DNA from 3 places in the Pseudomonas sp. GW821-FHT01A09 genome. Region 1 is predicted to be linked to each of the others. Evidence: riboswitches for the same ligand, from Rfam matches in the RefSeq annotation. Region 1 holds a riboswitch; each other region holds the start of a gene.
The links. Region 1 has a riboswitch for cobalamin ahead of cobW (cobalamin biosynthesis protein CobW). Riboswitches for the same ligand answer to the same signal wherever they lie in the genome.
Positions count from the first base shown of each region.

Region 2: it holds a riboswitch for cobalamin, as region 1 does, so the genes downstream of both, cobO (cob(I)yrinic acid a,c-diamide adenosyltransferase) here and cobW (cobalamin biosynthesis protein CobW) in region 1, are expected to answer to the same signal.
Region 3: it holds a riboswitch for cobalamin, as region 1 does, so the genes downstream of both, AC3WJP_RS00655 (ABC transporter substrate-binding protein) here and cobW (cobalamin biosynthesis protein CobW) in region 1, are expected to answer to the same signal.

Region 1 is NZ_JBYSWB010000049.1:14,590-16,848, reverse strand. Features, by position in the region: gene cobM (precorrin-4 C(11)-methyltransferase) at 1-69, opposite strand, end outside; gene AC3WJP_RS28240 (cobalamin biosynthesis protein) at 129-530, opposite strand; cobalamin riboswitch at 862-1,078, shown strand; gene cobW (cobalamin biosynthesis protein CobW) at 1,175-2,239, shown strand; gene cobN (cobaltochelatase subunit CobN) at 2,243-2,259, shown strand, end outside.
Region 2 is NZ_JBYSWB010000029.1:20,121-22,379, reverse strand. Features, by position in the region: gene AC3WJP_RS24390 (cobyrinic acid a,c-diamide synthase CobB) at 1-435, opposite strand, end outside; gene cobO (cob(I)yrinic acid a,c-diamide adenosyltransferase) at 432-1,043, opposite strand; cobalamin riboswitch at 1,179-1,404, opposite strand; gene AC3WJP_RS24380 (PQQ-dependent sugar dehydrogenase) at 1,696-2,259, shown strand, end outside.
Region 3 is NZ_JBYSWB010000001.1:160,963-163,221, reverse strand. Features, by position in the region: gene AC3WJP_RS00660 (alanine/glycine:cation symporter family protein) at 1-615, shown strand, start outside; cobalamin riboswitch at 744-939, shown strand; gene AC3WJP_RS00655 (ABC transporter substrate-binding protein) at 982-2,007, shown strand; gene AC3WJP_RS00650 (FecCD family ABC transporter permease) at 2,004-2,259, shown strand, end outside.

The sequences.
Region 1 (2,259 bases):
CAGGCGCTGGCCCTTGACGGTGATGAGGTCTGGATCGCCGGGACCGGCGCCGATGAAAAAAACGGACATGAGAGGCTCGAAGTTGAAAAGGATTCATGTGTGGAAGGGTCACCCCGGCATGATACCTGCTATCGAGCGCTCACTCCCACCAGTGCCAAGGTCGCATCAGCGGTCTTTTGGCGGCTCACGCGCAACTGTGGGTACGCATCTCCGAGCTCTTCGGCCAGCGCCAGAGCGCAGCTTTCGGCCACGCCATGGCAGCCGGTGTGGGCAAAGGAGGTTTCCGATCGGTGGCTCAGCTGTGAGTCATGAACCAGCAGTTCAGTGGCGGTGTAGGTGTAGAAGGGTACGCATAATTGCGCCGCCAACTGCACCAGTCCGGGTTCGTCGGCCTTGCGGTCAAGGCTGGCGATGCCGACCAAGTGGCTGCGATCCAGACCATTGGCGCGAAGGGTTCGATCGAGCAGGGCGTTCAGCACTTCGACCGAGCAGCCCGCGCGGCACCCGAAACCGGCCACTAGCCGGCTCATCGAGCGACCGCTTTGCGGCCAAACAGCCACGCGCCGATCAGGTCCTGTGCCAACAGTCCAGAGAAGCCCAGGGGTCGTGCAGTACGCTTGATCATCCGGGGCGACCTCAAGGGCACGGGGCGGCAGGGCTGGAGGTGGTGTTGCTGATGGACATGGCGGTTCCCTCTGGACTTCAGGGTGGGGGCCGACGTGAACGCCGGTCAAGGGCACCCGAAACGGCTGCACAGCAGACCATGGTGGCTGCTGCGGGTCAATCTCATCGTGCCGGTTCGCGCAGTGTGCAATGGCAGGGAAACCTCGCACCTTCGATTGACCTCGTTCCTCACACTCCGTACCCTTGCTGCACTGAGGTTCCGCCCCTTGCGAGGGTGCGGCTAAGAAGGGAACGCGGTCCAATGCCGCGGCTGCCCCCGCAACTGTAAGCGATGCCCGGTTCGACACTGCCACTGCGCCACGCGCGGGAAGGCGTCGAGCCACTCCAGCCTGGCCCGTTCGCCAGTCGTTGGCACATCGCAAGCCAGGAGACCTGCCTCGAACCGTTTCTCTTAACAACCGGGCGGGGTGATCCGGTGGCGAACGCACCGTGGGCTCAGCGCACCGCGGCCCTCGTCCCGTATGCCCGCCACTCCTGCCAAGGGCATCCGATGAAAACACTGGCCAAACTTCCCGTCACCATCGTCACCGGCTTCCTCGGCTCGGGCAAGACCACCTTGCTGCGGCACATGCTCGACCACGCCCAGGGCCGGCGCATTGCGGTGATCGTCAATGAATTCGGCGAGCTGGGCATCGACGGCGACATCCTCAAGCAGTGCAGCATCGGCTGCAGCGAAGAAGAAGCCAGCGGCCGTGTCTACGAACTGGCCAACGGCTGCCTGTGCTGCACCGTCCAGGAAGAATTCTTCCCGGTGATGCGTGAGCTGGTGGCGCGCCGCGGCGACCTCGACCATATCCTCATCGAAACCAGCGGCCTGGCCTTGCCCAAGCCGTTGGTGCAAGCCTTCCAGTGGCCGGAAATCCGCAACGCCTGCACCGTCGATGCGGTGATCACCGTGGTTGACAGCCCGGCCGTCGCCGCTGGCACCTTCGCGGCCTATCCGGATCAGGTCGACGCCCAGCGCAAACTCGATCCCAACCTGAATCACGAGTCGCCGCTGCACGAACTGTTCGCCGACCAACTGGCCAGTGCCGATCTGGTGATCCTCAACAAGGCCGATCTGATCGATCCGCAGGCGCTGGCCAACGTACGCGCCGAAGTGGCCGAAGAGCTGCCGGCGGCGGTCAAGGTCATCGAGGCCAGCAGCGGTCGCGTGCCGCTGGACGTGTTGCTGGGCCTGGGCGCCGAGTCCGAGGTGCACATCGATGGACGCAAGACGCACCATGACCATCACGACGGTGATGATCACGACGACCATGACCACGATGCCTTCGACTCGATCTCCATCGACCTTCCCGAAGCCGACGAGAGCCTGCTGCTCGACGCCCTGACGCAACTGGTGGTGCAGCACGGCATCCTGCGTATCAAGGGTTTCGCCGCCGTGCCGAACAAGCCGATGCGCTTGTTGATCCAGGGCGTGGGCACGCGCTTCGACAAGCATTTCGACCGCGCCTGGCGCAGTGATGAAGTGCGCGTCACCAAGCTGGTGCTGATCGGTCAGGAGCTCGATGCCGTGGCCCTTGAAGCCCAACTGCGCGCTGCGTTGTCCGCCTGATCCATGCACCTGCTCAGAAC
Region 2 (2,259 bases), on a different contig from region 1:
GGCGAACGGCAGATCCGGCTGATAGCGCGCCAGGCCCAGGGCCAGGGCGCCGAACGTCTGGGCCATGGCCGTGCCGTCGATCACCGCCAGCACCGGTACGCCGAAATGCCGCGCCAGGTCGGCGCTCGAGGGCGTGCCGTCGAACAGCCCCATCACCCCTTCGATCAGGATCAGATCGGCCTCGGCGGCGGCTTCCCACAACAGCCGGCGGCTCTCGTCGGCGCCTACCATCCACAGGTCGAGCTGGTACACCGGGGCACCGCTGGCGCGTTCGAGGATCATCGGGTCGAGAAAATCCGGCCCGCACTTGAACACCCGTACCCTGCGCCCCTGATTGCGGTGCAAGCGTGCGAGGGCGGCGGTGACCGTGGTCTTGCCCTGCCCCGATGCAGGCGCGGCGATCAATACCGCCGGGCAGTGGCGCGGCTGATTCACAGTTCGACGCCCTTCTGCGCGCCGATACCGGCCTGGAACGCGTGCTTGAGCATGCCCATTTCGGTGACGGTGTCGCCCAGTTCGATCATTTCCGGCTTGGCGCCGCGACCGGTGACGATCACATGCTGCATGGCCGGGCGCGCTTGCAGGTCGCTGAGCACGCGATCGAGGTCGAGATAGCCGTGCTTGAGGGCGATGTTCAACTCGTCGAGCACCACGAAGTGAATGGCCGGGTCCTGGAGCATCTGCAGCGAGACGGCCCAGGCGGCTTCGGCGGCGGCGATGTCGCGCTGGCGGTCCTGGGTCTCCCAGGTGAAGCCTTCGCCCATGACGTGATAGCGCACCTGCTCGGGGAAGCGGCGGAAGAACAGCTCTTCGCCGGTGCTGTTGCGGCCCTTGATGAACTGCACCACGCCGCATTGCATGCCATGGCCCATGGCGCGGGCAAGCATGCCGAACGCCGAACTGCTTTTGCCTTTGCCGTTGCCGGTCAGCACCAGCAGCAAGCCACAGGCATTGGGCGCGTTGGCGATACGTTCGTCCATCACGGCTTTTTTACGCAGCATGCGCGCGACATGGCGCTCGTCACGTTCGAGGGATTCAGTCATGGCAGCCTCCGCTACTGGTGCACGCAGACGGCATCGACGCACGAACGGTGCCCGCGCGCCCAAGTGTCAGGGACAGGGCGCGGGGGCGGCTCGCAGCATATCGTCGATGCCGCTCTCACCCGCGCGACAGTCAATTGAAATAAGAGCGTTCAGGCCGGTCTCCGGGCTCATGAGCGGGGCTATCACACCCAGGCGGCGCGCCTTCCCGAACCCCGGAGGGCCAGTGGCGACGTGCGCGGCCTTGACTCATTTACCGTTGCGGGGGCAGCGCCGGAATCGCAAGGCTAGGCTCGCTCACCGGCTTCCCTGTTTCACTCGACCCGCCAGGCGGCGGCCGAGCACCTGAAACACGCCGCGAAGGTTAGAGGGTTGGGGGGTGAGCGTCAAATGAAGCCGCTGGGTGGGGCGCAGGCATGCGCTGAATCCGCTGGCCTCTTCGCGAGCAAGCTCGGCTCCCACAAGCGGCGTACCCCTGTTGCAAGCTCGGCTCCCACAAGCGGCGTACCCCTGTGGGAGCCGAGCTTGCTCGCGAAGGGGCCAGCCTGTCCTACGCACATTCACCGGAACCTACACCCCTATCGATACCTCTATCCTTCAAGCGCAGCCAGCACTGCACATAACAAGACCAACAGCACACACAGGGAAGCCCACCATGCACATCACCCGCCTCGCCGCGCTGATCAGCCTCAGCGCCGCGCTTGCCGCCTGCGGCGAAAGCTCTACCCTGCAAGTCAGCGATGGCACCGGCCCGACGCCGAAACTGCCGCCCCCCAACAAGACCCTGCTGCCGACCGTCAACATCGCTCCGGCAGTGGGCTGGCCCGAGGGCGCCAAACCGGTCGCAGCGCCCGGTACCCAAGTGGCGGTGTTCGCCCGCGATCTCCATCACCCGCGCTGGCTATATGTACTGCCCAACGGCGATGTGCTGGTGGCCGAGACCGACGCCCCGCCCAAACCCGATGACAGCAAGGGCATCAAGGGCTGGATCGCCAAGAAGGTGATGAGCCGTGCGGGTTCCGGGGTGGCCAGCCCCAACCGCATCACGCTGCTGCGCGACAAGGACGGCGACGGCGTGGCGGAAACCCGCAGCACCTTCCTGAGCAACCTCAATTCGCCGTTCGGCATGGCGCTGGTCGGTGATGATCTGTACGTGGCGGACACCGACCAGTTGCTGCACTTCAAATACGCTCAGGGCGCTAGCGCGATCACCACGCCC
Region 3 (2,259 bases), on a different contig from region 1:
GTCGCTTCCGTGCGCCACCCTGCCGCCCAAGGCGTGGTGCAGGCGTTCAGCGTGTTCCTCGACACCTTCGTGATCTGCACCTGCACCGCCTTGCTGATTCTGCTGTCGGGCTTCTACACCCCGGGCTTCGAAGGCGACGGCATTGCCCTGACCCAGAACTCCCTGGCTGCGGTAGTCGGTGACTGGGGCCGTACCTTCGTCAGCATTGCGCTGTCGCTGTTCGTGTTCACCTGCATCCTCTACAACTACTACCTGGGCGAAAACAGCCTGCAGTTCCTCAGCCGCAATCGCTTCGTGCTGCTGGGCTACCGCGCGCTGGTAATGGTGTTGATCGTCTGGGGCTCGACCCAGGACCTGTCCACTGTGTTCGCCTTCGCCGACATCACCATGACCGGCCTGGCGTTCGTCAACCTGACCGCGCTGGCCCTGCTGTTCAAGGTCGGCCTGCGGGTGATGCGCGACTACGATGATCAGCGCCGCGCCGGGATCAAACAGCCCGTGTTCGACGCCGCCCAGTTCCAGGATCTGGACCTCGACCAGCACGCCTGGCCAGTGGAGACCGGCAAGGTCGCCGAAAGCGCCTACGCCGCCGAACTGGCGCATGCGCAACGCTGATTGGCGATATGCAGCGAGAAGCCCCTTGCGAGGGGCTTTTTGCTGTCCGGATGTTTCGCTGCGAGCCTGCATCATCACCCCGCACCGCAGCATGGCGGCAACAGCATTTCCACCCCGAAAAACAATCACGTACCATGTCGCCCGCCGGTTCCTTCACAGGATCAATAGGGAATCCGTCACGTGCCCACCGCCGTGAAACGGAACTGCCCCCGCAACTGTAGGCGTCGAGCCGCATTCTGATCTGCGCCACTGGTTCACTCCGGGAAGGCCTGAATGCAGCCATGACACGCCAGTCAGGAGACCTGCCGGCGGCAATATCGAGTACCCACCGGCGGGGTGTCCGGAGTTCGTAGCGAGTAGATTTTCATGTCATTGATTCGTCCTGCCCTTCTGCTGAACGGCCTGCTGTTCAGCTTGATCACATGCGGCCCGGCATTGGCCGCACCGACCCACTATCCACTCACCGTGGACAACTGCGGCACCGCGCTGACCTTCGCCCAGGCGCCGAGCAAAGCGGTGACCATCGGCCAGTCCACCACCGAGATCCTCTATGCCCTCGGGCTGGGCGAGCGCGTGGTTGGGACCTCGCTGTGGTTCAACCCAGTGCTGCCGGCGTACCAGAGCCTCGACGCCAAGGTCCCGCGCCTAGCCGACAACCAACCGAGCTTCGAGGCGGTGATCAACAAGCGCCCGGACCTGGTGGCGGTGCAGTTCGAATGGTCGGTCGGGCCTCAGGGCGCCGTCGCCACTCGCGAGCAGTTCAACGACCTGCACATCCCCGCCTACGTGATGCCCACCGATTGCGAAGGCAAGGACAACCGGGTCGGCGCCGACGGCACACGCCTGCGCCCGTTCAGCGTCGACAGCCTGTACAAGACCATCGACCAGCTGGCGACGATTTTCGACGTCAGTGAGCGTGGCACCGCACTCAATGCCGAACTGGCGGCGCGGCTGGCAAAGGCTCAGGCCAAGGTCGCGGCCAAACAGCTGAATAACGCCACCGTGGCGTTCTGGTTCTCCAGCCCGGACCTGGCCAGCGACCCCTACATGGCCGGACGCAAAGGCGTGCCGGACTTCATGGCCAGCACCCTGGGGCTGCACAACGTGGTGCAGTCGGACGAAGAATGGCCCACCGTCGGCTGGGAAAGCATTGCCAAGGCCAATCCCACCGTGCTGGTCATCGCACGGATGGATCGGCGGCGCTTTCCGGCCGATGACTACCTGAAGAAGCTGGAATTCCTCAAGAACGATCCCGTGGCGCGCAATATGGACGCGGTCAAGCACGGCCGCATCGTGATCCTCGACGCCCAGTCGATGGAAGCCACGGTGCGCATGTTCGATGGCATCGACGGCCTTGCCGACGCCATCGATCACTTCAAGCTGCCGAAATGACCCGGACATTGGCCATCGCCGCGCGCCAGTTGCTGCTGCGCCTGAGCTGGGTGTTGCCGCTGCTGGCGCTGGCCCTGCTGGCGGGCGTGGCCATCGGTGAAACGCCGCTGGCGCCCGGTGTGGTCCTGCAGACCCTGGCCAACCAGCTGGGCCTGGGCAACTATCCGCTGGATGCGATCGACCAAGGCATCATCTGGAACTACCGTCTGCCCCGCGCCCTGGTAGCAGCTGCCTGCGGCGCCGGCCTGGCGA